Regions from separate parts of the Planococcus beijingensis genome, predicted to be linked through region 1. Evidence: riboswitches for the same ligand, from Rfam matches in the RefSeq annotation. Region 1 holds a riboswitch; the other holds the start of a gene.
What was found. A riboswitch is a leader RNA that binds a small molecule or an ion and turns the genes downstream of it on or off. The one in region 1 is predicted to bind FMN.
Positions count from the first base shown of each region.

Region 2: another riboswitch for FMN. It lies ahead of IRE19_RS00140 (hypothetical protein); the one in region 1 lies ahead of IRE19_RS04735 (ECF transporter S component).

Region 1 covers NZ_JADHDZ010000001.1:994,284-1,009,262, reverse strand. Annotated here, with positions in the region: gene IRE19_RS04745 (YpbB family protein) at 1-40, opposite strand, end outside; gene IRE19_RS04740 (ferredoxin) at 147-398, shown strand; gene IRE19_RS04735 (ECF transporter S component) at 605-1,186, opposite strand; FMN riboswitch at 1,332-1,464, opposite strand; gene IRE19_RS04730 (GerMN domain-containing protein) at 1,541-2,725, opposite strand; gene sigX (RNA polymerase sigma factor SigX) at 2,715-3,248, opposite strand; gene IRE19_RS04720 (ATP-binding protein) at 3,295-5,076, opposite strand; gene IRE19_RS04715 (response regulator transcription factor) at 5,069-5,785, opposite strand; gene ccsB (c-type cytochrome biogenesis protein CcsB) at 5,946-7,130, opposite strand; gene IRE19_RS04705 (cytochrome c biogenesis ResB family protein) at 7,127-8,785, opposite strand; gene resA (thiol-disulfide oxidoreductase ResA) at 8,799-9,359, opposite strand; gene IRE19_RS04695 (pseudouridine synthase) at 9,451-10,182, opposite strand; gene scpB (SMC-Scp complex subunit ScpB) at 10,445-11,035, opposite strand; gene IRE19_RS04685 (segregation/condensation protein A) at 11,013-11,786, opposite strand; gene IRE19_RS04680 (DUF309 domain-containing protein) at 11,870-12,370, shown strand; gene IRE19_RS04675 (GNAT family N-acetyltransferase) at 12,372-12,731, opposite strand; gene lysA (diaminopimelate decarboxylase) at 12,912-14,234, opposite strand; gene IRE19_RS04665 (pyrimidine-nucleoside phosphorylase) at 14,303-14,979, opposite strand, start outside.
Region 2 covers NZ_JADHDZ010000001.1:13,988-28,966, reverse strand. Annotated here, with positions in the region: gene IRE19_RS00185 (sensor histidine kinase) at 1-1,235, opposite strand, end outside; gene IRE19_RS00180 (response regulator transcription factor) at 1,216-1,896, opposite strand; gene IRE19_RS00175 (YcjF family protein) at 2,002-3,015, opposite strand; gene IRE19_RS00170 (LTA synthase family protein) at 3,081-4,901, opposite strand; gene IRE19_RS00165 (flavodoxin family protein) at 5,013-5,636, shown strand; gene IRE19_RS00160 (histidine phosphatase family protein) at 5,688-6,218, opposite strand; gene ribH (6,7-dimethyl-8-ribityllumazine synthase) at 6,461-6,925, opposite strand; partial or broken gene ribB (3,4-dihydroxy-2-butanone-4-phosphate synthase) at 6,965-7,567, opposite strand; gene ribE (riboflavin synthase) at 7,585-8,214, opposite strand; gene IRE19_RS00140 (hypothetical protein) at 8,215-8,487, opposite strand; FMN riboswitch at 8,550-8,720, opposite strand; gene IRE19_RS00135 (CHY zinc finger protein) at 8,932-9,255, shown strand; gene IRE19_RS00130 (GNAT family N-acetyltransferase) at 9,314-9,802, opposite strand; gene IRE19_RS00125 (metallophosphoesterase) at 9,892-10,722, opposite strand; gene IRE19_RS00120 (ABC transporter permease) at 11,001-11,786, opposite strand; gene IRE19_RS00115 (ABC transporter ATP-binding protein) at 11,783-12,664, opposite strand; gene IRE19_RS00110 (PLDc N-terminal domain-containing protein) at 12,661-12,855, opposite strand; gene IRE19_RS00105 (MgtC/SapB family protein) at 12,982-13,680, opposite strand; gene msrA (peptide-methionine (S)-S-oxide reductase MsrA) at 13,731-14,396, opposite strand; gene IRE19_RS00095 (protein-L-isoaspartate(D-aspartate) O-methyltransferase) at 14,570-14,979, shown strand, end outside.

The DNA of each region.
Region 1 (14,979 bases):
CGGCTTTCATAATGGCCATAATCAGTTCGGTGAATAACAAGCTTGCGCCCCCTAGCGGTTTTGGGTTGAAAAACTACTCAAACACCTTTAGAATAAAAACGATAGTATAACTGAACTTGTTCGGAGATAAAGGAGAGGAAAACAATATGGCTAAGTATACCATTGTCGACAAGGATACTTGTATCGCTTGTGGTGCTTGTGGTGCAGCGGCACCTGATATTTATGATTATGACGACGAAGGAATCGCATTTGTTATTTTAGATAATAACATGGGGACAGAACAAGTTCCAGACGAACTCGAGGAAGACATGGAAGATGCATTTGAAGGATGTCCAACAGACTCCATTAAAGTTGCAGATTCATCATTCGAAGGCGACCCTTTAAAATACGAAGACTGATTTAAATTGAAAAGGCGTTCGGGAGTAAATACTCCCGAACGCCTTCTTTTTATTGCGTTATGTCAGCTTCACTTTTCTTTTATGGCCACATTCCAGCGGCCCAGGTCCTAGGGTCATAAGTCAACCCAGCTGTATGGCAAAGAACACCTTTCCCGGTAAAGCTTTCAGCGCTTGTCGGAGCTTAACGGCTGCTTGCGCTTTTCTATCTATGATAAATAATAGGAACGCTGCTTTTCGATCCACGTGTGCATACTGCTGAACATCAACAGAACGACCGCAGTCAAAAGTACGCCTTTGATTAAATTGAATGGTAGGATCCCTAAAACGATGGTGCCAAATAGGGCATTGCCTGTTTCTGCTGGCATATTAAGGAAGTAAGTGTACATTGGCAGAAAGACCAAGTAATTCAATACACTCATCCCGATCGCCATCGATAATGTACCGATCGCCAATCCGAATGCCATGCCTTTCTTTGTCGCTACTTTGTGGTAGATGGCATAAACCGGCAAGATGAATAGCAGGCTTGTCACAAAATTGGCCATATGGCCGACGGGAACGCCTGTCGGGCTTCCAGCAAATAGCCAATCCAATACATTTTTGAAAAATGCCACTAATATTCCGGCAACTGGCCCCATCGTAACGGCTGCGATCAAAGCAGGAACGTCACTGAAATCAACTTTCAAAAATGCAGGTAAAGCTGGCAGCGGAAAGTTGAAAAGCATTAAAATAAATGAAATACTACTCAACATCCCAATTACGATCATCGTTTGCAACTTCTTGTTCTTCATATTCCTCTCTCCTTGTCGTGATTCACCAGAAGAAAGGCTTGGACACTGCATTTACATATAAAAACCCTTAAGCAACAAACACTTAAGGGAGAAAAGGCACACTTAATAAGCGTTCCGTCTACATGTAAACGACAAACGTCCGCACCTTCACCTTCTCCCATCCAGACTATACTGTCGGCTTTGGAGTCTCACCAAATCCTGCGTTTTACGGCTCGCGGGCTTATGAACAGAGTTCAATTACCGCCGGTAGGGAATTGCACCCTGCCCCGAAGATGAATCGATATTTTGTTATGGCCTAATCTTAGTATAAAAAAGAAGCGTTGTAAACATATTTGTTTTACAACGCTCCTTTTATTAAGGTATCGGCCAGTCCATCAAGTTCGGCGCTAACGGAACCGGCAAAGGTCGGCTAAAGTCGAAGCTGTTCCACTTTTCCGGCTGAACGCCCGTTATAGCCAGTTCTTTATCAAAAGCCGCAGCGGTCAAGGCCAGACTTTCAATCATCCGAACCGCTTCCCGCTGATCTAGCGAGTCCAAATCAACTGTCTCTTTAAATTCAACTTGCATTATGCCTTCCGCTTCCGTAATTTCAAAGTCCGTATCAACTGGTATGGTTGCCTGATAAAAATCATTTGGATTTTTCGCCAACGCCTCAATTGCGTCATTTGCTGTATCAAACGGCATATCGTATCCAGGAACGAGGTAAACTTCACCGTTAGCAGCAGAATAAGAATAATAAGCGAGGTTTTCCACTTTAGGTTTCATTGGTTCTACTGGACCGATTTCACCGAATTCTGCTGGCGATCCATCTTCATTGGCAATTTCAATTTCATTTGCATCCGGGAATGTCGCTGCCAAGGTATTGAAGTAGACACCGATGCTTGCAGAAGCCAAGTCGTATGCATGGTCAGGCGGCAATAGGTGCCGAATACCCATGGATGTTTCTTCAAAGCTTCCAGCGTACGGATGGTATTCGTCAAAGCCGAGAAGTGTCTCATCGATGTCATCTGCAAATTCCTGATAAAGCTCAAGTGAAGACGGAGCGGCATTTCCAAAAACCGCATTTATCTGTTCTTCAGGAACCAAAAACGATACCGGCACGACAAATGCATTTTCAGTGAGGCCGATCGTCATCAGTGTTTGGTCACCGATCAGTTCTTCATAGGCAGCAGTCCGTGACGGCTCGTCCACCTGCGCTGTGGTAAACCCTCCTGCTCCTTCCGCTTCAGGAACCTCGCCTGTTTCCTCTGCTGCACCATCTTGGGTAGCAGAAGGTTCTTGAGGTTCTTCGACCGGATTTTTGGGGTTTTGGGCAGAATCAATACCATTGTGATTGATGATTGCAGCAACCAAAATGCCGATAGTAATAAACGCCAATGCAGCTGCCAGCAAAGGCAACCATTTTTTCGGCCGTTTTGGACTTTTCTCTTTCTGAACCAACCGATTGTAAACTTCTTCTTTTGGCCGATGGTCTTTTATTGCGGGGAAATCCTTCAACAAATCTTCGATGGAATCATCGGTCCATTTGTTATTCGGCATTTTCATCTCCCCCTTCCTTGGCTATTAATTTTTCACGCAAGGCTTTGATTGCACGATGTTGAGTGGTTTTTACTTTGCCTTCCGTCCAGCCTAAAATATCGGCCGTTTCGGCTATCGACAAATCCTGAAAAAAACGCATGATGATCACCATTTTCTGATCGCCTGTGCAGGTATCCAATGTTTTATAGAGTAAAATCTTATCTTCGTTCAACATGGAGACTTCTTCAGGAATCCTTTCGGTCGACACCAATTGCTGGGTTTCCCAATCAAAAAACTCCATGGAATGTTTTTTTCGCACAGCTGTTTTCCGAAAATGATCGATTGCTACATTTTTTGCAATCGAAAAAAGCCATGTTTTCTCAGAACTCTTCCCTTCAAACCGGTCATATGCACGAAATACACGAATATAAACTTCATGCATCAAGTCTTCTGATAAGTGCCTGTTTTTCACAAGATAAATCAGGAACTGAAAAACATCCTGATGGTATTCTTCATATAACCGATGAAAAACGGAGTCATTCACTCTACTCCCCCCGTTCTTAGGATTAGTCGTCCAGCCTAAAAGAAAGTTACATTTTCTTCAAAGGCAGCAAAAAGACAAATGAAGTTCCTTGCCCCATTCTGCTTTCTGCATAGATTTTCCCTTCATGCGCCTGGATGATATTGCTGGCGATTGCAAGACCCAGACCTGTACCGCCCTTGCCGAGCGTACGGGCTTTATCCGCTTTATAGAATCGCTCAAAAACGAATTCCAGATCTTTTTCTGAAATTCCTACACCATTATCGTTGATCGAGATTTTGGCGTACTCTTCTTGATTTTCGACACGGACCACCACTTGCCCTCCTTTAGGCGTATGGCGAATTGCATTATCGATCAAATTGGTCATGACCTGTTCAATCCGGTCTTCATCCATATCACAAGCCGCCCAATCATCAATCTCGGTTTCAAACAACAACTGAATGTCATTTTCTTTAGCGATTTGGGAGAATTTAAGCGTCATTCTTTCAATGGCAGTATTCAGCTGAACGATTTCTTTGTAAAGGCGCATATGGCCCGATTCCATCCGTGCCAAATTCAATAAATCGGTAACCAGACGGCCCATCCGCTGTGATTCTTCATAGATGATCTTCGTCATTTCACGACGTTCTTCTTCCGTTGCACCAACATCATCGAGAATCGCTTCGCTATAGCCTTGGAGCATGGCAATCGGTGTCCGCAATTCATGCGATACATTAGCGATAAAGTCTTCTCTAAGCTTCTCCAAGCGATGCTGTTCCGTCATATTGTGCAGGACAGCAACCGCTCCCCGAATAGACGCGCCGCTGTATAAAGGACTGAAATTGATGGCATAATAAGCCCCTTCGATTTCAAGCTCTTCCTCGATTTCTTCTTCAAAATCCAACACATGGTCAAGCATATGGAGCATTTCGGAAGGCAATGGTTGCGCTTCAGAAGACCCGTTCTTAAAAATCCATTGCTGCAGTAATTTTTCTGCTGGCGGATTGCTTAAAAGAATAGTTCGATCCTGATTAAAAGTGATGACGATGTCGGCCATGGATGTCAAAATACTGGATAATTGCTCCTTCTCCTGATTGATCACTTCGACATGATGCTTCAACTGGCGGCCCATCTGATTAAAAGCAGTAGCCAATTGGCCGATTTCATCACTTGAAGAGGCTGTGACCTTAGTATCGAAGTTCCCTTTCGCCAATTCGAATGCGCCTTCCCGGATTTTACGGAGCGGCGACGTAATCCGCGACGACAAAAAGAACGCAAAAAAGGTCGTTAATACTAGAGCGATAAATGCGGACAGAAAGACGATATTTGTAGTCCGCTCTGCTGTTCGGTCCATCACTTCAAGGGATTGATAGATAAATACTACGCCATGCTGCTCTTCACTGGTCTTTAGAGGGTTTGCCAGAACAATATAGGACTCAAGGCGATTTTCTTCTGTCAATGAAGGCAACAGCATTTCCTTCATGACCGTTTCACTGGTTTCAAAAACTTTTTGGAAGGACGGTTCATTTAATATTTTTTCTCTCGTGTCATCGCCATTCAACCCATCATGAATGTAATAGCTGCTTTCATAAGGCTCCTCAGCGATAACCGCATTGGTCTCCGGACCTAATACATCTTTAATGACCTCGAGTGAAGTTTCCACTTCGTCATGTTCGTTAAAAATGTTGGCAATCATGTTCGCTTCACTGTTCAGTGCTTCTTCCACTGTTTCACTGTGATAGTTCCCAAGAAACTCCAAAAGCAGGACTGTCACAATAAAAAGGACAAAGGAAACGAGAAGCAGGATCGTAATCCAAAGCTTCCCGACGACACTATTCCATATTCTATTCATTGCCAACCTCGAATTTATAACCGACGCCCCATACAGTGACAATCATTTTCGCTGCAGATTCAGACACACGATTCAATTTTTCGCGCAAGCGCTTAACATGCGTATCGACAGTCCGCAAATCACCGAAAAAGTCGTAATGCCAAACTTCTTTCAGCAAATGTTCCCGGTCGAATACTTTATCCGGCGCCTTCGCCAAAAAGTATAAGAGTTCGTATTCTTTTGGCGTCAAATTTACTTCCACACCATCAGCTGTTACGCGATGTGCATCGTGATCGATGGTCAGATGTGGAAAGACGACCAAATCTTTTGAAACGGTGGAATTGGAAACCGGAGAATAGGCCGATGATCTGCGCAAGATTGCTTTAACACGCAACACGACTTCTCTCGGGCTGAACGGCTTGACGATATAATCATCCGCTCCAGATTCAAAGCCTTCTACACGGTTAGCTTCTTCCCCTTTAGCGGTAAGCATAATTATCGGGGTCATTTTCGTTTCGCGAAGTTCAGTTGCCACTTCGACGCCATCTTTTTCAGGCATCATCAGATCGAGAAGGATGCAATGATAATCTTTTTCCATTGCCATATCCAATGCCTGTAAGCCATTTTCGGCTTCTTCCACTAAATATCCTTCACGCTCCAGATACATTTTCAGCAAGCGCCGAATCCGTTCTTCATCGTCTACTACCAATACCGTTATCTCTTCAGACATGCTAACCCCTCCAACTTTCTTCTGTTAATTTCTATTGTAACGATAACCCTGTCAAAAATAAAGAAAAGCGCTAACCCACGCCATATCTCAACGTCTAAGCCCGAACAATCAATAAAAGGCCTTTTCCGTTTCCGGAAAAGGCCCATTTGTTCATCCAGCTTTATGCGTAGGAATGCAATCCCGCGATTATTAAGTTTACTGCGACCAGATTGAACATGATGATGGCAAAACCGATCACAGCCAACCAGGCGGATTTCTCGCCCTGCCAGCCTTTGCCCAATCGTAAATGCAAGTAAGCGGCATAGAACAACCAAGTGATCAATGCCCATACTTCTTTCGGGTCCCAGCCCCAGAAGCGTGACCAAGCGATTTGCGCCCAAATCATAGCAAAGATCAAAGCACCCAAAGTAAAGATCGGGAAGCCGATAATAATGGCGCGGTAATTGATTTCATCCATCAATTGCAGATTGACGTTCTTGACGAACGGTTTCAATATGCCGGCAATGCGCTTTCTGAAAATCAAGCGGATCAGCCAATAAATAACGGTACCGAACAGCACTGACCAGAACACTGTCGTCAATTTTCCGGCATGAACCATTGCCGGTGTTTCAACTAATGGCGTCATGGCGTCATCTGTCAACGCCACGTATTCGTTCATACCAAAGACAGGAGGCATAGCATAGGTAATAGCCGCTTCATTGTCTTCCTTATCCACATAGTTGAATTCAGCTTCATAACCGGTCAACGAGAAGAACGAACTGGCTACTACAAAGCCAACTACCAATACCAATGAATACATGATGGCTTCAAGCCAAAAACGCTGTTTTGATTTCTTTGTAAGATCCACAACTTTCAATAGATAAATCAGACCCGCAGCCGCACTGATGGCCAGGATTCCTTCTGCAATCACTACTGTACTGACGTGGATCGCCAACCAGTTTGTTTGAAGAGCCGGAATAAGCGGGCTGACTTCACTTGGAAACATACTTGCAAATGCGATAATCAATAAAGCGACAGGCAATACAATCATTCCAAGAACCGGTGTTTTGTATAGGAAATACAAAATAATGAATCCACCGACCAAGGTCATACCGAATGCTGTAGTAAATTCGAACATATTGCTGAGAGGAGCATGTCCAGTCGCGCCCCAACGTGTGAAGAAGTAACCAAGATTGGCTGCAAAACCGATCAAAGTGATGGTAATTGCGGCAATGCCCCATCGTTTTTCAGACTTGAACGTACCTTGTTTATTTCCTTTTACTGCTCCGCCAAAGACGAATGTCGCAATAAGGTAAGCAATAAAGGCAACGTATAATAGATTTGAACTCATTTCAGCTAACGTCATGACAATGCTTCACCTTCCTTTTCCGCTTTCTCTTTTTTGTCGATTTCATCTTGCTGGTCTGTGTAAGCAGGCAATGATGCATAGTCAACAACTTGATCAAGGTCTTTCTTCAAGCCAAACCAGTTTTTATTGGTATGGCCAGCCAGTAAGATCGTACCATCAGCCTTCTGTTGAATCCAGAAACGGCGATGGTTGAAGTACATGCCTTGCGCTACACCGATCATGAAGATTAAACCGCCAAGTCCAAGAATCGGCAAAGTGCTGTCTTTCCGTACGGTTAGCCCCGAAACATCACGTGTTTCTACGCTTTGGAAAGTTAATTTGTAATCATTTTCCCCTAAAGGCTCAACCGTATTTTGAATGGTGATAAAACTGGTCTCTCCTTCAGGCGTTTCAGGAGTAGTCAGTTTTACAAGAAAGCCCGGATTATTTGGCAGCGGTGTTGCCGTTTGGGGTTCTCCGCCTTCAAATCCTGAAAAGTCCGGATAATACCCAAGCAATTCAACTTTTGCACCACTTTCAAGTTCATACGTTTTTTCCGGGTCGATCAAATCGATGGTCAATTCGCCCAAGGATTCTTCCGTTTCTTTGTTGGTGAAAGCAAATTTCATCGCTTTCAGCTCGTCCAATCGGTAATCCATCTGGTAGACGGCATAGCCATCAAACTTCAATGGCTGATTGACGCGGATCGGATATTCTTTAACGACTTCCTGGCTGTCAGCGGCCCCAGGCAGTGCATCTTCTGCTTTCTGATACAGCACGACGTCTGTCTGGTAGTTTTTCGCTACAGTACCAACACGATCAAGAGCTTCGCCGAACACTTCTTCTCCGCCTTCACCCGTGTAGTTCTCAAGCTCAAAGTTTTTGCTTTCCAGATAATAGCCTGGCACTTCAGGAATCGCTCTTGTTTCGCCTTCACGCAGCCATAGGCTTTCATCAATATAGAAACCAGGAACCATACGCAACATCACGCCGAAAAGGAAGATGATCAAGCCGATATGATTCACATACGGGCCCCATCTGGAAAAGCGGCCTTTTTCAGCCAGCAATCCATTCTTGTCTGTGCGGACATTGTATTTCAATTCCTTTAATTTAGCTTCCGCTTTTAACAGCGTATCTTCCGCTCCCGGACCTTCAGCGTAAATCCGCTGCTTGTCCATAAAGCTCGGATGGCGTAGAACACGTTGGTTTTTCAATGATTTATAAAGAGGCACAAAACGGTCTAGACTGGCAATGACGAGCGAGATAGCAAGCATCCCGACCAACGCGATAAACCAGTAAGAACTGTATAAGTCATGAAATCCGAGGAAATGGTAGACACGCCCTACACTGCCATATGTGTCGGCATAGTAATCCTTGATTGTCGCTTCTGTGCTAGCTGGCACAAAGGCCTGTTGAGGAAGAATCGTACCGATTGCTGCAGCTACAAGCAAGATAACGATAATGCTGACGCCTACTTTTACGCTTGAAAAGAAATTCCAAATTTTGTCGATGATGGATTTATTGTAAGTTTGTGACCTTCTGGCCGTTCCTTCGTAACGCATATCGACAAGTTTGCTGTTTTGCTCTTTTTCAGTCAAAGACCGCCCGCACGACTCACAAAGCTTCGTACCAGGCGGATTCGTATGACCACATTGACATTGTAAATTTTCCATCCAAAAAATCTCCTTATTCAGGTTTGATTTCTTCCATAAACCCTGCAATATCCTGTTCCGTCATTTCACCCGTAATGATGCGCTCGATGTTCCCTTCCGGATTCACAAGCACGGTAGTTGGTAATGGCCTGATGTTGTAGGCCGTCATCACACTTTTCGTTTTGTCAATCACTACTGGAAAAGACAAACCATATTGATCAGCGAAAGATTGGACTTCAAAATCTGATTGAGCAATGTTTACTGCAAGCACTTGAACGCCGTCATTAGAGAAAGCTTCGTATTGCCGGTCCATAGCTGGCATCTCTTTTGCACACGGCTTGCACCATGTACCCCAGAAATTCAAAAAGACTCCTTGGCCTTCATAATCCGATAATTTATGGTCATTGCCTTCAAGATCCACTAAGGCAAAGTCGGGTGCTTTATCTCCGACTTCCAGCAGCGTGACATCTTTAGCTGTAGCGCTATTGTAGATGGTGTAACCGATAGCGGCTACTAAAACCGCCAGGATGACCGTTCTCATCACAGCTCTTTTTTGTTTCTTGTTCTTCTTCTTCTGTTTTACTTGTTCGCCCATACATGATCCTCCTTCGAGGGATATTATGCAAACTCAATTATAGCAAAGTTTAAACTGTCAAAAATCACGACTTTTGAAGGGTTTGTGAACGTTAGATGCGCTTGCCTGTTTCAGCCATAACACGCAGCAACTTCACCTCATGGGCAGACAGCTCGCGTGATTCGCCTGCATTCAGTCCGTGCAATGTCAGGAATGCAAATTGTTCCCGGCTCAATTTCTGGACAGGATAGCCGATCGCTTCAAACATTCTTCTGACCTGACGGTTTCTTCCTTCGTGTATGGTGATCTGGACAATGGCTTTGCCCGTCTTTTTATCGCCTGACAGAAACTTCACTTTAGCAGGGGCCGTCATGCCGTCTTCCAGCTTGATGCCGCGCTCCAATTTCTTCAGGTCTTCTCTTTCGGGAATCCCTTTTAAACGGGCTACATAGGTTTTCTCGATTTCAAACTTCGGATGAGTCAGCATGTTGGCAAATTCCCCATCATTGGTCATTATCAGCAAGCCAGATGTATCATAATCCAATCGTCCGACCGGATAAATCCGTTTTTCAATATCGCCAAAGAAATCGGTAACGACTTTGCGGTTTTTGTCATCAGAAACCGCAGAAATAACGCCCCGTGGTTTATACAATAAATAATAGACTTTCTGCTCTTTTTCAAGCTGAACGCCTTCCACTTCAATCTTATCTGAACTGGAAACTTTCACCCCTAATTCTTTCACCGTTTTTCCGTTGACCCTCACTTTGCCGTCCAAAATCAATTGTTCCGACTTACGTCGTGATGCCACGCCTGCATGTGCAAGTACTTTCTGTAATCTTTCCATAAATAAGTTCACCTCATTAGTATTTTTTTCGAAAAGCGTACGCACCTTCCCATTCAAAAGAATGAAGGAGGCTGAAGCCAGACAAGCCGAAAAGTGCAAGAACCCACTTTCGGCCTTGCCTAGCCAAGTACTGCAAATTTTTTACAATAACTCGATATGCCGTTCGTTCCTCTCGGAATTATGTCACATTTCCCCGAAAAGCGAAAGTGCTTAGCTCAAAAGAAAAGAAGACTGTCAATTGCTCAGTCTTCCGGAAACACGTTTATACTTTCACTTCTTCTTTAAAGGTTTCTTGAAAATTGGTCATGAACAAATCGGCATCCTCGTCAAGGTCATTTGCCGCTTCTTCAGGCAATGGCGGAAGCTCATCCAAATTCTTCAAGCCAAAATAATTCAAAAATTCTTTGGTCGTTCCATATAAAATGGCTCTTCCTGTCCCTTCAACACGGCCCGCTTCCTGAACCAAGCCTTTTGCAGCTAATGTATGCAGCGCTTTTTCACTTTTTACTCCGCGCAAATCCTCAACTTCCACACGCGTGATCGGCTGTTTGTATGCAATAATCGCCAATACTTCCAGAGATGCCTGCGAAAGTGCTTGAACAGTAGGGTTTTCCACCAGTTTCTGAATCGTCTCAGCCACTTCTTGTTTGGTCACAAGCTGAAAAACGCCTGCCAATTCTTTTAAACAAATGCCACTGGTTGTGTTTAGATAACGTGTCTCCAGCTCTTTCAAAGCTTCCAGCACTTCTTCTTTATCTGCTTCCGTTAAAAATTGAAGCTGCTTGAGCGTCAATCCATCATCTCCGGCAACGAAAAGCAAAGCTTCTATTTTACTCGTAAGATTCGTCTTCATATTCCCACGTTTCCTTTCTGAGTTCCACCATCAGATCGGTGAAATTCATTTCCTGCTCTACCGCAACCACTTGGCGTTTCATCAATTCCAAAATCGAAAGGAAAGACACAACCAGTACGGATTTATCATCTGAAGGGAACAAACTGCTGAAAGTCGTGCGTCCTTTCGATATCTTTAATTGGTCAACGATGGCAGTCATCTGATGCTTGATGGAAATTTCCTGTCTGGCAACACGCGCCGATAATGGCGCTTTTAACTGTTTGCGCCGAAGCATTTTCTGAAACGCGCCTAGCATATCGTATGCGTTCACTTCAAGATCAACTTGATCGTGAGGAATGGCTGCTTGTATTTCCGATAGATCCATCGGTGCTTTCGTGTATATAAAGGAGCGCTGGCTTTCCAAGTCCTTTAGATTTTCAGAAGCTTCCTTGAATTTCCGATATTCGACCAGCCGTGATACCAACTCTTCCCGGGGGTCCTGTTCATCGAATTCAAATTCAATTTCATCCAGTTCTCCTTCATGGACCGGCAGCAGCGTTTTGCTTTTGATTGCCAATAAAGTAGCGGCCATCACAAGGTATTCACTTGCCTCGTTCAATTCCAGGACTTGCATCGCCCGTATGTGTTCCATATACTGTGAAGTAATCTGTGAAACAGGAATATCGTAAATATCAATTTCCAAACGGTGGATTAAATGCAATAATAAATCTAGAGGGCCTTCAAAAGCCTCCACTTTTACTTCGTACGACATGACTTTACCACCTGACTGTTAAAATACTCATCCATCCCAATTAATGGGCAGTTAACCTTTATTATAGTAGAAAGGGGATCAAAATGCATCCACTTCAACATCCGCTGTTTATTCAATACATCATCAATTTCAATGAAGAGAAAGACTTTTTCGAATGCCACGAAGTTGGCGAAGAATACTGGAAAGCCGTGGCCCCTAAAGACAAAATGCACCCGCTTACCGGCTGGATCCAACTGGCGGTCGGCATGTATCATTGGAGAAGAAGCAATTACCCGGGTGCTTTGCGCTCGTTCATCCGCGCCAAAGTAAAATTGGCTGCAGGAGGCGTTTGGGTCGAGGGTTTCGACCACGAAAAGCTGATCAGCATTTTAACCGATTCGATTGAAGCTGTCACTGACCGCCGCCCATTTTTTGTGCAGGAAATCCCGATTGTTTCAGAAGAGCTGAAAAAAGCAGTGGATGCCTATCATTCAGAACATCCGCTTGCACAGCAGGATCCCTACTTTCTGATGCACAAACACAGACTTCGTGACCGCACGTCCATCATAAGTTTGCGGGAACAAAAAAAAAGACGGAACCTTTAACTTAAAGGCCGCCTTTTTTTACTGGGCATTTTTTTAGAAATGCTTCGGTTTCTTCTGTTGCAAGCATTCTACGATTCTGCATGATATCTTGGATCTTGTCCACCATTTCATGGCCGATTCCATATCCGCGATGCGATGGATTTACCGATAAATGGTGAATCGTATAAGTTTCTTCGCCGACTTCCACTCCTAATAACCCGACAAAATCATCCCCTTTTTTCCAAAGGAATAATTGCCAATCGGGATTCTCTTCATAGATGTGCATGGTTTGCTGAAGTTTTTTCAACTCTCGCTCTTTCGGCATAAACGACAACAGGCCCATAGCGATTTTCTCGAATGATTTCTTATATCTGTACAGCATAGTCAAATCCCTCATTTTCGTCTATAAGCGGCTTTTACCATACTACTATAGATCTTCCGATAACTCAAGAGAGCATCGCTTAGCCGGTTATGACATTTTCTGCAAAAAAGATCCAATAAACAATTCCCCAAGCCACTGCCATTGCCAAGATGAAAAGCAATAAAACTACGTTTCCTTTTCTCATTTCTTCAATGCCTGCTGCGAATACGAGAGATCTTGTTTAATCAGGTCCTCATTCGTTTCGCGTTTTACTACCAGCTGATGATTGCCGTTTTCTGCGAAAACAACTGCCGGTCTTGCAATACGGTTGTAATTGCTGGCCATCGAATAGCCATAAGCTCCCGTACAGAAAACACTTAAAATATCACCAGGTTCGGCTGCCGGCAATTTAGCCTCTTCAATCAGCTTATCCCCCGACTCGCAGCATTTCCCTGCAATGGTATAGGTTTCGTCCAATACAGCATTTGCTTTATTGGCCAATAGAGAACTGTATTTCGCTCCATACAGTGCCGGACGGATATTGTCCGACATGCCGCCGTCTACTGCCGCATACTTGCGGGTGCCCGGTACTTCCTTCATCGAGCCGATGGTGTACAGTGTCGTCCCCGCATCACCGATCAAAGAACGGCCCGGCTCAATCCAAATTTCCGGAATTGGATAACCCGATGCTTCGGAAGTCTGTTTGACGGTTTCAATCATTTGTTTTACATAGACAGCCGGTTCCAACGGCTGGTCTTCTTCTGTATAACGAATGCCGAATCCTCCGCCAAGGTTTAAGACCGGACACGTATAGCCCGTCTCTTCTTTCCACGCAGCCATTTTCTGGAGCAGTTTTTCTGAAGCCAGCTGGAATGCCGCTGTATCGAAAATTTGCGATCCGATATGGCAGTGAAGGCCCATCAGTTTTAGATAGCCATGATCATAGGTTTGCTGGAATGCTTTGTCAGCCTGTCCATTTTTCAAGTCAAAACCGAATTTCGAATCTTCTTGTCCTGTCGTGATGTAATCGTGTGTATGGGCTTCAATTCCCGGTGTTACACGCAATAGAATATTCATTGGTCGTTTCAATTGTTCTGAAAGTTTCTTCAATAAATCGATTTCGTGAAAATTATCCACAACGATGCAGCCAATCCCTGCCTCGAAAGCCATTTGGAGTTCTTCCAGACTTTTGTTGTTGCCATGGAAGTGAATTTTTTCAACCGGGTATCCGGCTTTGATGGCGGTGTACAATTCACCTGCAGAAACCACGTCCAACGATAGGCTCTCTTCTGCAGCCACTTGATAAATGGCGATCGTTGAAAATGCCTTACTGGCATATGCAACCTGATAGCCGATTCCTGCCTCTTCGAAAGTTTGCTGGAATGCTCTTGCCCGGTCCCGGAACAATTGGATGTCGTAGACGTAAAGTGGTGTGCCGTAGGTGTTCGCCAATTCAACTGAATCGGTTCCGCCAATCGTCAAATGGCCCTGCTCATTAATCGTTTGTGTGCCGTATAAATGCAATAAAAGCCCCTCCTGATTATGTCTATATGCGAAAAATCTTGCTGAGCAACTACCCAGCAAGATTTTTGTCAATCGGTGATCAAAGCTGAGATCAGCTTGATTTTATCAACCGGTTCACTTGTATATTCGATACTATTATATATCATTTTAGAACATTCTGCGACTTCTTTTGCATTGGAATAAATAGTTGCAATCGATTCTCCGGCCTTAACGAAGTCTCCCACTTTCTTGTGGAGGACGATGCCGACAGCCAAATCGATTTCTGATTCTTTTGTTGCTCTGCCTGCACCCAGCACCATAGCTGCTGTACCGATTTCATCCGCTTCCATGAAGGAAATGTAACCTTCTTCTTTAGAATGAACTTCTGTAACGAATTCAGCTTGTGGCAATAATGTGACATCATCCACTACTGCTGGATTTCCGCCTTGGTCTTTTATAAACTGCTTGAAAACTTCCAACGCTTGTCCATTTTCAATCACTTGTTCCAACATGGTGCGGGCTTCCTCCAAAGTTTCCGCTTTTCCGCCGACTACAACCATCTGACTGCCGAGGACCATGCATAATTCCGTCAAATCTTCCGGACCTTTTCCTTGCAGGGTTTCAATTGCTTCTTTGACTTCCAAAGCGTTGCCGATTGCAAAGCCAAGCGGTTGGCTCATATCAGAAATGATGGCCATTGTTTTTCTGCCGGTCGCGTTGCCGATTCCGACCATGGCATGAGCCAATTCCTTAGCATCTTCAGGCG
Region 2 (14,979 bases), 980 kb from region 1:
ATATCGATTTCTTTGACGTCGATTCCTGACCCGTCGTCTTCCACGGTGATCACCATGTAATCACCCTCTGAGAAAGTAGAAAGCGAAATCGTGCCGTTTTCGGTAAATTGGATCGCATTTTTAGTAATGTTCATCAGAATTTGAATCAGTCGGTCCATATCCCCGTAGATGATGTCGCCAGGATTGGTGTTGATGACGATTGAATCGCCTTTTTCTTTCGCCTGCAGATAAAGCTGTTCCTGAATAATTTCCAAAAGCTCATCTGCTTCGATTTCCTCTTTTGTCAGTACCACTTGATTGGATCTTATTTTTTCATAATCCAGATTTTCATTGACCAGGCGCATCAGCCGTTTCGTCTCATCGCTTGCCAGGCGGATGCCTTTTTCCCGCTGGCCTTCTTCAATCATATTGTTCCGCAAACCTTCGATAATGCCAGCAATCGTGGTTAAAGGCGTCCGCATTTCATGTGAGACATCCGCCATAAATTGGCGACGGCGATTTTCAAGCCGGTCGATCTCCTCGTTTGATTTCCGGAGTTTGGCGGCCATCTTATTGAAGTCATGTGCCAGATCCCCAAACTCATCAAAATTCGATTCCGGCAGATTGACATCATAATGGCCTTCGCTGATCATCGAGGTTGCTTTTCGCATCCGCTGAATCCGGCTGACATGCAATTTTGATAACCATAGGCTGAGCAGCAAGGCGCTCGCCAAAGCCACCAGGATTGTCGTGATCAAGGTTTTATTCAACTCGGCAATCATTTCGCTGACGCCGCTGACGGGCGAAGCAAGCAGGACGCCGCCTGCCAATTGGTTATTATCGAAATAAGGCATCGCCACAAACGTCACTGTGAGCTCAAACCTTTCGACATCCCGGTTGACGACCAATGTCTCGCCCTGTTCGATGACATTCCATTCTTTCTGGGTCAGTTCTACAGGCGGGAAAGAGCCGGAGACCGGATACAAAATTCGGCTTTGCTGATCAAAAACGATGAAACTGATGTTCTGCGCTTCCAGGATCGATACATAAGCCTGCAGATTGGTGCCTGGACGCACCCGTTCGAGCTCGGCAATAATCTGTTCCCCGTAATTCTCGAGTTCTTCCGCTTTTTCATCATAGGCAAAATCATCCACATAGCGGACGAATAAAATACTTAAAATTAAAAATGCGATCAGCAAAATGCTCATATGGCTGGCAATCAGCTGATAGAAATACTTAATTCGCGTGTTCTTCAAATTTATAGCCAACTCCCCATACCGTATGGAACAGCTTGTCTCCGCCATCGATTTTCTTGCGCAACCGTTTGATATGAACGTCTACCGTTCGCTCGTCGCCGTAAAACTGATAGCCCCATACCTGTTCCAATAATTGTTCCCGGCTGAACACCTGCTTCGGATGCTGCAGGAAAAACACCAATAAATCGAATTCCTTCGGGGTCAAGCTGTCTACCGCCTGCCCATCCTTCAGTACATCCCGCGTCTCTTTGTTGACGGTGAAATGGGCGGTTTGGATGGAGTCCGATACAGGCTCGACTTTCTGTGTTCGGCGTGTCACCGCTTTGATACGTGCCATCAGCGTTAGCGGACTGAATGGTTTCGTGACATAATCGTCTGCTCCCATTTCAAAACCGATGACCTGGTCGGATTCACTGTCTTTTGCCGTCAGCATGATGATCGGTACGGCGTTCCCTTCCTCACGGATTTTGCGGCATAGTGCAATGCCATCCATCCCGGGAAGCATCCAGTCCAAGATCAGCAGATCGTATATTCCGTCTTTGTATTTACGGTATCCTTCCAGTCCATCAGCTGCGAATTCACCTTGTATGCCTTCTTTTGAAAAGAACAGCTCCAGCATGGAACTGACGCTTGGGTTATCTTCCACCACCAATATCTTCATCCTGCACCTCCGTCGTTCTTTCTCCTAAAGGTAAATGACAAATCCAAATGACGCAAGCAACTTGAAAACCGCCCTTCAACATTCGAAGAGCGGTTCAGCAAGCGATCAGGCTTTTTTTTCACGGTTTTTAAGCTTCTCAAAGATATCGCCGATCATGTCGTAATCAATGGCGATATTGTTTTCATACGCATATTTGACACCATAACCCAGTGCCAAGGTCATGGACGAAGCAACAGTCCCTCCAATAATGGATCCTGCTCCAGGAATGAATTTCAAGGCTTGGCGGTAAATTGTATGGCCGATGGTTTGAGTAGCCGTAATGACAATCATGTCTTTTGCCGCTTTTTTGGTTAATGGCTTATCGTAAAGGTTCGATAATTTGATGATCAACCCAACTTGCAAGGTAGTCAACGGCAAAACATCGGAACCAGGAATCGGCGATGCACCGATCACACCGGCTGAAACGCCAGCCCCGATGATCCAGCGTGTAGCAGCTGAAGACTTTTCTTTCATACTTTTGGCGAAGAGCAGGTCTTTACCTTTCTTTTCGAGCAAAAAAAGGATTTCCTTCTTTAAGGTTTCCAGATTTTCTTCTGTTTTCGAAGAAATCGGAATGACTTTGTATTTATGGGCGGTATGCTCTTTGACGAACTGGACAATGGACGGAATATTCTCTGCTGCATCGATTTTATTCAAGACAATCAAAATATCTTTATTGTGTTTTTCAATTTCATTGAATTTCTCTTTTTCGCTTTCAGAGAACACTGTGCCTGCTGCATTCAGGAAGAACAGCACGACGTCGGATTTCTGGACGAACTCCAGTGTTTTCTTAGGGTTCTCATCATTCGGATCATTCAAGCCCGGTGTATCCATGAATTTGATATTCTCGAGACCGTGGATATTGTAGGGATCCACACTGACTGTTTCCCCTGGCATCGGGTTGGTGCTGGCAATATCTTCACCGATGATTTTATTGACGGTGGATGATTTGCCCGCGTTCACTTCTCCGATTAAGGAAATCAGAAGATCTTGATCCAGTGCATCATTGACTTTTTTCATTTCATTTTCAAACATCTTGTCCATTGCCTGCATGACTTCTTTTTCAAATTCTTTTACCATAGACCGGTTTCCCCCTCATTTCGTACTTACTGTCTAGTATAACGGCTTCCCTATACCGGATGGAATTATTCCTCGATATAGTCTTTTAATAACGTATCCGCATAGTTCATCAAGGTTTCCGTATCCCGGATATGTTTTTTAGCTTCGCTGTTTTTACTGCGCTTTTCCATACTTTTCAAATCGTACAGCACTTCAGGCAGTTTTGCCCCAGGTGCTTTATAGAATTGTTCCGACTGGATGTAAGACCCTCCAGGCATATAATAACGCATGCCCAGCAGATTTTTTTTGTAATGGAACAGATTGTGCCCCATCATCGGCTCGTCGTGCTCAACCCCAAGCAGCGCCAATAATGTCGGCATAATGTCGGCCTGGCCGCCGAGACGCGTCATTTCAGCTTCTTCAAACAGATTTCCACCTGTAAAAATCAGCGGAATGGTAAATTGATCTTTTAAAGAATACGTATGCCCCAAGAAGTTGCTTAATAGCTGCCGGTCTTCTTCCGTCACTAAAGTGCCGTGCATACCTGAGTGGTCTCCAAAAATGGCAATTAAGGATTCTTCATAAATCCCTCGATCTTTCAGTTCCTGTATAAATAAGCCGATTTGTTCGTCTGCATAGCGGATGGACTGTAGATAATTCCCGATGTACATGCCTTCGTATTCTGCCGGGAGTTCAAGATACTCCATAGCATTGGGCATTTCAAATGGGGTATGGCTGGTGACTGTAACGATGTTGGCGTAGATGCGCTCGTAAGTGTCGAGCTGGCGCGGCAGTTCTCCTGCTACAAAATCAAACAGCACTTCATCTGCCGGACCAAAACCGACATTTTTGATATTTGGGAGGTCATCGATCGAGAAGACCTCTTCGTAGCCAAGAACCGGATAAAGCACATCCCGGTTCCAAAATGTCACATCGTCCGCATGGTAGGTTGCAGATCCATAACCTTCGTCTTTTAATGTACGGGCCAGGGAAGGCACTTCTTTCCCGGTGAGGCTGTTGGCCGTCGGAATCATGCCTTGCGGATACAGTCCGGTATTGGCAATCCATTCTGCATCAGAAGTCGTCCCCGCGCCCACTTGCTGAAAGACATTTGAGAAGTAGGCACTTTCACTCAACAGCTTATTGAGGTTTGGTGTGATTTCCTGGCCGTGCAAGGTTCGGCCAATGACGAAATTCTGCAGTGATTCTACTTGGATGACGAATAAATGCCGCCCTTCCGCGATTCCAAAATTGTCGTGTTCACTGACTTCCACATACTTATTGCCTTTCAACTCTTCCAATTCTTTGGCTGACAGCTTGCTGGAAGAGGCATGTGCGGTTTCTGTGGAACGGTTATACAATTGAGCCAGCTGAGACTGCAAAAATCCATTTTCTTTCGCAAAATAAGAAACATCAATGACCGGTTGTTGCAGCGCATACACAATGGTGATCGCACAAATCGCGGCCATAGTGACTGCCGTATATTTCATGGCAACAATTTTCACCGGTTTTTCGAAGCGGCGGGCAATGAACACCAGCAAAATAACATCCAGAAAGAATAGGAAATCCCAAGGATTTGCAAGCATCGAAATGGTATTGCTGACAGAACTCGACTGCGTCAGCTGCTGTAAATCGTAGTAAGAAGGGATGGTGGAATAATAGCGTATATACAACGTGACAGTAAAGAAAATGACGGAAGTCAGCAGATTAAAAATAAAGACAGTCAACCATATCCGTTTTTTTGCCAGCAGCAAAACAGCAGATAACAGCAGTGCCCACATCGGAAATTCAATCAAAACAATATGCAAAATCGATTTTGTATCAAAAATAAGCACACGAAAAGCACTCACTTTAATTAATAACAAGAGGAAAATCAGTATATAGGGCAGGGCATCATTTTTTTTCATTTGAAACACCTCTTTTCTTCAGACGATTGCTCGAATCGATTGTTGCATATATTCCTGGTAAAAGGGAAAACAAGGACTAAACAGAAACGAAAATATAAAAGGAGCGATAAAATGCAACCCTTAAAAGCACTTTTCCTTAACACTTCGTTGAAAAATTCCAAAGAACCTTCTCATACAGAAGGATTTATCAAGGATGTTCAATACCATTATAATCAATTGGGAGTAGAATCTGAAACCTTGCGTTTGGCTGATTACTCCATCGCCTATGGTGTTCAGGAAGACATGGGCGACGGTGATGAATGGCCCCAAATCCTTGAGAAAGTATTGGCTGCAGATATTGTCATTATCGGCACCCCCATTTGGCTAGGCGAAAAAAGTTCCTTGGCGACGCAAGCCATTGAACGCCTTTATGGAAGCAGCAGCGTCACCAACGACAAAGGGCAAGCCGTTTTCTACAATAAAGTTGGCGGCGTGGTTGTAACCGGCAACGAAGATGGAGCAAAACATTCAGCGGCTTCCATTCTATACGGGCTTTCCCATATCGGTTTTGTTATCCCGCCGAATGTTGATGCTTATTGGGTCGGTGAAGCAGGACCTGGCGATTCTTATATGGATGCCGGGCGCAACAATGAATTCACCAAATCCGCAATTCAGCGGCTTGCTTATAACACCTATCATTTAGCTGGCATGCTCAAGAATAATCCCATTCCAAATGAAGGAAATACGCTGGAATGACGTGCCGCTAAACAGCCAACAGCCCCCTCAGCTGTTGGCCTTTTTAAATGGTCATTTCCATATCCGCGCCATTGAGGAATGGCCATTTTCCACTTCCACTTTATAGACATCCGGATTCGTCAGCTTTTGCCATTCTGAAAATCCATAGCCTGAATCGATTTTTTTCAAGAGCAGACCTAATAAGTTTCCATGTGTCACCGCTGCCGTCCCATCTTCCATTTCATTCATCACTTCCATCGCGCGGTCAATCGCTTCTTTTCCCGATTCGCCTCCCGCAAACTTCAGCTCTTCATCACCGAACGATTCCTTCAGTTTTTCCATCCAGTCTGGCAAGTCCTGCGTGCTCAATACGCGTTCAGCCAGTCGGCCATCCACTTCAATCGGCAAACCTAATTGTGCTGCTGCCGGTTCGATCGATTGGATAGCACGGGTGAATGGACTGGCGACAAGATGGGCCACTCTCTGATTTTCCAGAAAATCCGCCAATTTATACGCTTGCTGCCTGCCTGTTTCGGTCAACTCTGCATCCGGTGCCTGTCCGCTTGCTTGGCAATGCCTAATCAAGTAGATTGTTTTTTTCATACTTTTTCCACCCTACCCCATTTATCTTTTATCAGAACCAGTAAATCCATTCAATAGAGCTTGACGGAAGCACACGCTGGCGATTTCGAAAACTATGTTGCCGCCCTACTACACAACCGTACTGTACTCTCCTATATGTACCATAACCATGATACGTCAGTCCTGTTACTGTTATACCTCACATTCCCTAAATTTCATTTGTTAATCAAAAAAACCCGGGCAAAAGCCCAGGTTTTGGTAGTTTATAATTTTTTCATAAGATTGGCCATTTCAATCGCACCCGCTGCAGATTCCCAGCCTTTGTTGCCGGCTTTTGTACCTGCACGTTCAATCGCCTGTTCAATGGAATCTGTGGTCAAGACTCCAAAAATGACCGGAATATTTGCTTGGTCACTGGCCCGAGATACGCCTTTCGCCACTTCGCTGCAGACATAGTCGAAATGAGGCGTCGCACCTCTGATGACTGTGCCGAGAGTAATGACGGCGTCATAGTTCCCGCTCATCGCCATCTTTTTGGCCACCAGTGGAATTTCAAAAGCTCCCGGTACCCAGGCGATCGAGACGTCATCTTCTCCAACGCCATGGCGTTTTAATGCGTCTTCTGCTCCGCTCAATAGTTTGCTGGTGATAAATTCATTAAAGCGTCCGACCACGATGCCGATCCGCAACCCTTCACCGTTTAAATATCCTTCAAAATGAACAGTCATTTTTCCATCTCCTCTACTGAATTAATACGCTGTTGTATGCTGATTTTTCTGCTGATACGCAACCAAATCCTTGATTGTCAACATACCAAGGTTGAGCCGCTCTGCCACTTTCTCCAAATCATCCACACGTGCCATCGTGCCGTCTGGGTTCATGATTTCGCAGATGACCCCTGCCGGAGCAGATCCCGCAAGCTTCGCCAAATCGACAGCCGCTTCCGTATGGCCTGCCCGTTCAAGCACGCCGCCATCTTTCGCAATCAATGGAAAAATATGGCCCGGACGTTTAAAGTCTGCAGCCTTCGCCTCTTGCTTGATTAGGCTGGTGATGGTGTGGGAACGCTCAAAAGCGCTGATACCCGTGGTTGTATCTCTATGGTCAATGCTGATGGTGAAGGCGGTGCCGAATTCATCCGTATTTTGATCAGTCATCAAGCCAAACTCCAATCGCTGTGCGATGGAACCGGCAATCGGGACACAAATTAATCCTCGTCCTTCCGTCGCCATCAAATTGACAATCTCAGGTGAAGCAAACTCTGCCAATGCGATAAAATCGCCTTCATTTTCTCTGTCTTCATCATCGATTACAATAACTGCTTTTCCAGCCTTTAAATCTTCGACGGCTTTTTCTACAGTGTAGAACATCATTTCAGCATCTCCCTTTAAAATCCATTTTCCGCAAGCCAGCTTCTGCTGATTTTCGGTTCTGCGGTTTGAACTCGTTCGGTATACTTCGCCAAGAGATCACACTCAATATTGACCTTAGCGCCAATGCCTTTTTCGCCTAATAACGAATCCTCCCGTGTGGTCGGGATGAGGGAAATGGCAACCGTATTGTGGCCAAGTTTAAAAATCGTCAATGAAGTTCCATCAACCGCTATTGAGCCCTTGAGCATCATGTATTTCATCAGGTGAGGATCGAGTTCAATTGTTTTGGTGACAGCATTGGCTTCTTTCTTCACTGAACGGATTACGCCGACGCCATCGATATGGCCGCTGACGAAATGGCCGCCAAAGCGGCCGGTGGCTGGCATGGCACGCTCTAGATTTACGCGCGCTCCTGTTTTTAATTCCATCATTGTTGAAGATTTGACCGTTTCTGGAATGACATCGACTGTGAACGTTTGAGAATCGAAGGAAGAAACAGTCAAACACACTCCGTTTATGGAAATACTGTCTCCACGCTTCATATCCTCCAAAATCAACACACAGAAAATCGTCAGTTCCATAGCCTGCGGTTTTGCGCGGACTTGCGCAACGCGGCCGACTTCTTCGACTATACCTGTAAACATTTAGGCACACTCCTCCATTCCGGTCGCCGGAGCAGATTTAATTCGTTTTCGTACAAGTAGTTGGGTGCTTTCCACCATGGGGCGTATGGGTGGTGAGGAAAGGATGGTGCTGAAGGTTGTTTGCATGTGCCTTGCTTCTTTAACAAGATGGCCGGTTTCCCGACAATTTTGGGTACCTTTAAAAAGCCCGGTTTCCACGGAGGAAAAGAGCAGCATTAAAGATCGGTGTGTTGCATTTCCAGAGACGGGTCCCTGTTCAGGTATTTTGGTCATACAAATTCCTCCTTTCAATTTCAAACGATTGAAAAGAAGAGGCACATAACGAAACCGATCTCTGAATTCTTCTCCCATCCAGACTGTAACTGTCGGTGCCGGAATTTCACCAGCTCCACCGCTTAAGCGCTTTAAACATAGTGGCCTATGCCTGCATTCGCTTAACCGGGTCACGGACTTGCAGTTCCCTGCTCACCGCCGGTAAGGAATTTCACCTTGCCCCGAAGAATTAGATTCGTAGTTTCGTCCCTTTCATAGTAGCATAGAAAGAAACTGAACTATAGAAATTACAAGAAATTGGTCTTTGGGAGCAGTGCTGTTTGCTTTTCATATGCCATATTCCACCGGTACCAATCGGTAAATTGTTTCAAAAAACCCAAATTACCTATAGTTTTCTGAAACCTTATCACGAGCAAATCATGCTGTAGAAAGGATGGTTTTAACATGGCCCATCACCAAATTGTCAAAGGCATTAAAGTCGATGCCGAAACACGCTGTGCGCATTATCATTCTCCAATCGACCGGATTGCCATTAAGTTTTTTTGCTGCCAGGAATACTTTCCCTGCTTTGAATGCCATCAAGCGGAAGGTTGCGGCAAGCATGAGGTTTGGCCCAAAGACCGTTTCGATGAAAAGGCGGTCCTATGCGGAACGTGCGGACATGAACTGTCGGTCGAAGACTATCTAGACTGCGCTTCAACCTGCCCTACCTGTTCATCGCCATTCAATCCAGGCTGTAATTTGCATAAACACCTATACTTCGGATAAGGAGCTGAAAGGCGTGCATTTTCCAGTTGAAAATAAAAGAGCGAAAGCATTTCTGCTTTCACTCTTTTTCATTCAAATATAGGGACATTACATGCTGTTCGCCTTTGGTCCGCATAATCCGTCTGCCTGTATCTTTGAATCCGGCTTTTTGGTAAAGGCGTTGAGCCGGAAGATTACGGGCATTGACGCCTAGTACCACTTCATCAAAGCCCGGAAATTCCGTCTTCATAAATTCAGGAAGCGCATAAATGGAGCCTGTAGCGATGCCTCTGCCTTGGAATTTAGGATTCACCGAAAATCCTCTCAGCAACAAGGCTTTCGGATTATCCGAATACTTTTTTCGGTCTTCTGATTCATCCAGTTCAAAAAAACCCGCGTCTTCGCCACGTGCCTTTATGATGATGAAATGTTTCGATCGGTCTTTTGCATCTTTTTCTACAATTTCCTTAGGCAGACGTGTAAATTCCAATTGATCTGATGGCAAATCATAATCAATCGAAACTCCTGAAGAATAGCGGTGCAATGTAACTTCTCTTTTCTTAATCACGTGAAGCGGCCTCCTTATTTACATTCGCTGTTCATCCACTATTTTAAAAACAGCCGAATAACGGGTTCGCTAAATCCAATATGCCGACTTTAGCTGTTTCCTTTTTCCAATGTCACGACAACAATTTCCGGCAAATTGAAAATTCGCACGGGAAACGTGCTATTGCCTAGCCCTCGGCTTACAACCATTTGCGATTGGTCCACTTCGAAGATACCTTCCGTCACTTTCGGAAACCAGCCTTGACCTGGTGCAATCAAGCCGCCAATCCCCGGTATACGGACCTGGCCGCCATGGGCATGGCCGGAAAAGACCAAATCCACACCGTATTCGGCATAAATCGGCAGGTATTCCGGTCGATGTGCCAGCAGAAGTGTGAAATCTTCTGTAAGCCGAGCATTTGCTAGGCTTTGCCCTGTAACTTCTTCTTCATGAATGTCCGGCACCATCAATGGATCATCGATTCCTGCAATTTGGACCGACTCTCCGTCTTTCACCCATTCAACCGAATCATTTTCCAAGACTGTCACACCACGTTCCTGAAGCGCCCCTAAAATTTCATCAACTTTATTGGAGGCCACTTCATGGTTTCCCGTAACGTAATAAACTTCACTCATTTCTATCAGGGCATCCACTAACACTAGACTGGAATCCAAGTCGTAGCGGTTGCTGTCAATAAGGTCTCCAGTCAAAAAGATGGCATCCGGATTGGCCGCCTTCACCTTTTCAATCAAGGATGATTGATTTTTTCCGAATGTGGCGTCATGCAGATCCGACACCTGAACAATTCTTGATCCATCAAAGGCTTGCGGCAGTTCTGGGGAGGCTACTGTATACTCTGTTGTTTGCACCCAGTGGTTGCTGCCCCAAAATAAGCCCCATACTAATAATATAAGCAGTAAAAATACTGCGAGTTTCTTCATAAAACTTAACCTCTATTCGATTCTGTTTAAGTCGATTGTGTCTGCGCAGCCCACTAATCTGTTCTTTCTTCTCTGGCTTAACTAACGGCAGATCCTGATAATCCACGTTTCAGACTTATTTATGCCCCCGTTTTTTCCGGTGCGGCAACTTCAAATTTCCGAAGTTCAGTAACTTTTATAAGTATTGCATAGGAATGGAAATCCCCATAAAAGATACGCGCTCTCCATTGTCGCATCTTTTCAGTACCGGCGTCCACTTGTGCGCGTGAAGCAGCTGATCAAACTTTGGTTTTCGCTTTATTTTTCCAAGCAGCCCAACTGCCTAAAACAATCAATCCTATAATGGCCAGTACAGCAAGCCCAATCGCTCCAACAAATTCGCTGAGACGGGGATTTCCGGTTAACCAAGCTGCTGCATATCCAGGCAGTTTCATCGGGGAAGTCGCCCAATTTGCTCCTAGCAATCCATCGGCCAACTGAACGAGCAGGTATACCGCAAATGCTGCAGCCGCTGCAAGTCCACCATTTGGAAAAATAGCGCTGGCAGCCAGTGTAAGTGTAAGAATCAGCAAAATCCAGATGCTGTAGGATCCCATCATTTGAAGAAGAGCGCTAAATTCAAGCTCTTCAAAAAACAATAACGTATAGTAATACCCTGCTAAAAATCCAAGCCACAGACTGATTAGAGAAATGGCCGCTGCCATCGTCCATTTACTCAAAAAGTAGGAAAGAAAAGACAGGGGACGGACGTACAGCAAAGTCGCTGTTCCACTTTTCCGCTCCCCAGCGATTGTTCCCATATAAGCCAAAATCAGCACAACTATACCGATTGTTTGGAATTGTTCCATGACAGCCATTAAAATCTGATCAGGAGATGGGGTGGGAAATTCAAATACCGCCCCTTCCGGCAAACCTCCGGATGCCTCTAAAATCTGAGGCATAAAGTAATTCACGACAGGCTCAGTGATACCCAGCAGAATAAAAACACAAGGGATCCAGAAAATTTTATAATTCCGCACGTTTTCTCGCCATTCTTTTTGCAATAAAATACCGAACTGTTTCATTGGCCAGCAACAACCTTCAAAAAGATTTCTTCCAAAGAAGCAGTTTGAAATTCCACTCCTAAGATGTCCTGCTTTTCTGAAGATAAAGTGTAGAGCACCTGTTGCATGCCGGGACCTTCTTCATCGACAGAGAGATAAACAGAATTTGCTGAAACGTGCGTTTTCCAAGGATGTTCCCCCGCAAACTTCACAGCCTCGGCAGGATTGTGAAACCGGATCCGGATGCGGGGATTGGCATGCCGGCTTTTGACTTCGTCCAATGATCCATGTTCGATTAAGCGCCCGTCTTTCATAAACAGCAGCTGATCTGTCATTTCTTCTGCATCGTTCAAAATGTGGGTAGAATACAAAATCGTCGTGTCTTGCTGCAGTGATTTCAGTAAATCCATGATTTCCCGGCGGCCGGTGGGATCAAGTGCTGAAATCGGTTCATCCAACAAAAGAAGTTTAGGCTCATGGACAATCGCTTGTGCCAAGCCCAATCGCTGTTTCATCCCGCCGGAAAAAGCACCGATATTTTTGCGCAAGGCTCCTTCAAGCCCGACAAATTCCAATGTACGCATTGCCTGCAGCTTTGCTTTCTTTGTATCGACTCCACTTAATCTGGCAGCCATCTCAGTGAATTCCAGCGCTGTCAGCCACGGGAAAAATTGCGGATACTGTGGCAGAAAGCCGACTGTCAGACCATCGGCCAAACTGATTGTACCGCTCGAAGGAGATAATAAATCTGCCAACATGGACAGCGTTGTCGTCTTGCCTGCACCATTGGGCCCAATCAAAGCCGTCGCTGTACCTTTTTCCAACCCGAAAGAAAGATTTTCCACTGCAAGTTCCTGTCCATACTGCTTCGTTAGATTGTTGACTTCCATTAAGCTCAATAATTTCTCCTCCCAACAACAAAGTACACAATAGGTCCAATAATATTAACGACGACAATAATGATGCCCCACATCCATTTTGGACCGTTTGGATTTGGGTTTTTGATTAAATCCACTAAAGCAAAAATCATCAAGCCGATTTGAATGACAAATATCGGCAGTAAAGCCAAAAGCATTGTTGTTTGGTCCATGTTTTTTCTCCTCATATTCGTATTGATAAAACAACTTTTCATGATGAATTCCGTTTGCTGATGTTAGTTTTTAGTGGAAACACGAAAAAACCGAAGCTGGTAATCGTTCGGTCTTTTCCTTTTATTCTACATCATGATCTTGGTTACTCCATCAATTTCCTGCAATTTCTTGACTAAATTGATTTCATTGCTGATTTTGCTTTCGCTGACTGTGAAATTATAGGTAGAAAAGTTGTTACCGCCATATGATACGGCATTTTCAATCTGGAATTCATGGATATCCATTTTTGATTCTTCAAAAACGGCAACCAACTCTGAAAACAGGTTTTCCCGATCTTCAGCTGTTACCGCAACATTCTTCTGCAGCCGATTTTTAAAAAACTTGTTTTCGATATGATACAGGACATACAAAGTCAGTAAGACAATAACCGTGGCCAGCACTGCTGAATAGTACATTCCTGCGCCAATGGTCAATCCAATGCCCGATGCTACCCAGACAGAAGCAGCAGTCGTCAGCCCTCTGACAGAGCCCCGATGGACGATGATGGTGCCCGCTCCCAGGAAACCGATGCCACTGATGACATAGGAAGGAATCCGGGCAGGGTCAAAACGGATTGCACTGTTGTCGCTGTTGAGAAAGGAATCGAAGCCGGTTATCGACAAAATCATCATCAGACATGAACCAATCCCGACCAATAAATGTGTCCGAAGTCCCGCTGGCTGGTTTTTCGCTTCCCTTTCAATGCCAATCAAGCCACTAAAAAAAGCTGCAGCCAGCAAACGGGTCACAATCTCCATATAATCTGTCGGCAGCAAGTCCATCATATCCCTCCTGACTTGTCAGACAGAGCTGGGGCATGAACTCCCTTTTCGGCTTACCACTTCATCTTTGAAAAGAGATCGATTAAAAACAGCTTCTCGGCTCTTCCGATGTTCCATTTTTCCAGCTCTTCGATTACACCTTTTTTTGTTCCGTAACCTTTCACAAAACCGTTCAGCCGTGCGGCAAAAGTTGAATCCCTCAGCAGTTCTTGGTCCTGATACAGCCCTGACAATTGTTCCAAAGCCTTGGGATATCGTTTCAAATAATATTTTTGATGGCGTTCTTCAGCTGTGGTGAACTCAGTAAAAGGTGAAATTTCCGTCTCGACCGTCTCCCTCAACTGACCTTCCATTTCTTTTTTGGCTTCGGCAATTAGTTTGTGCTGCTGTTCTGTATGGTAATGAAGCAATGAAATATACTGTCTTCCTTTATAATTGTCCCTATTCGGGTAATGGTTTTGCCAAAATTCTTTAAGTACCTCTGTATAGCTGATGATGGAAGGATCAAATTCAATTTGGACGGTTTCCGTATGGTCACCCATTTCCCGGTATGTCGGCGAGTCTGTGTGGCCGCCTGCAAAACCGACACGGGTGCGTATAACTCCAGGCATACTGCCGAATCGGGCTTCCGGCCCCCAGAAACAACCCATTCCAAAAGTGGCCAGCTCCAGCTGTCCCCCGTTTTGATAAAGGCCTTTTTCGATTGTTTCAATGTTCATTGGCTGAGCACCCACCTTTCTGGTTCTTCTGCCGCTGCGCAAGAAAGCACAGAGCAAATACTATACAGTCGTTAGTTACATCCTTTAAAATCAATGTAACAAGACCTATTCGAAAATGCATGGCATACGTACTCAAATAAGAAAACAATAGCAAAAGAAAGCAGGGATACGCGATGAAAAGCCAAAGAAAGGAAATCATTTCTTACTTTAAGCAAATGGACCGCAGCTTTTTCATGGACTCCAATAAAGACCTGGCCGTATTTGACCAAGCCCTGCCTATTGGATTTGAACAAACGATTTCACAGCCGTCCCTGGTTCTCGAAATGACGCTGGCGCTTGATCTTCATCCAGAACAGAAAGTTTTAGAGCTGGGCACAGGGTCAGGTTTTCAAACTGCTCTGCTTGCCGCTTTCTCAGAATCCGTCTATACCATCGAACGAATCGAAGAACTGCATGCTCGCGCAAAAGAACGGTTGGCTCAATTGAACTTCCAAAATATCCATTTTAAATTGGGGGATGGCAGTGAAGGTTGGAAAGAGTTCGCTCCCTATGACCGGATTATGGTGACAGCTGCCGCTGCAGA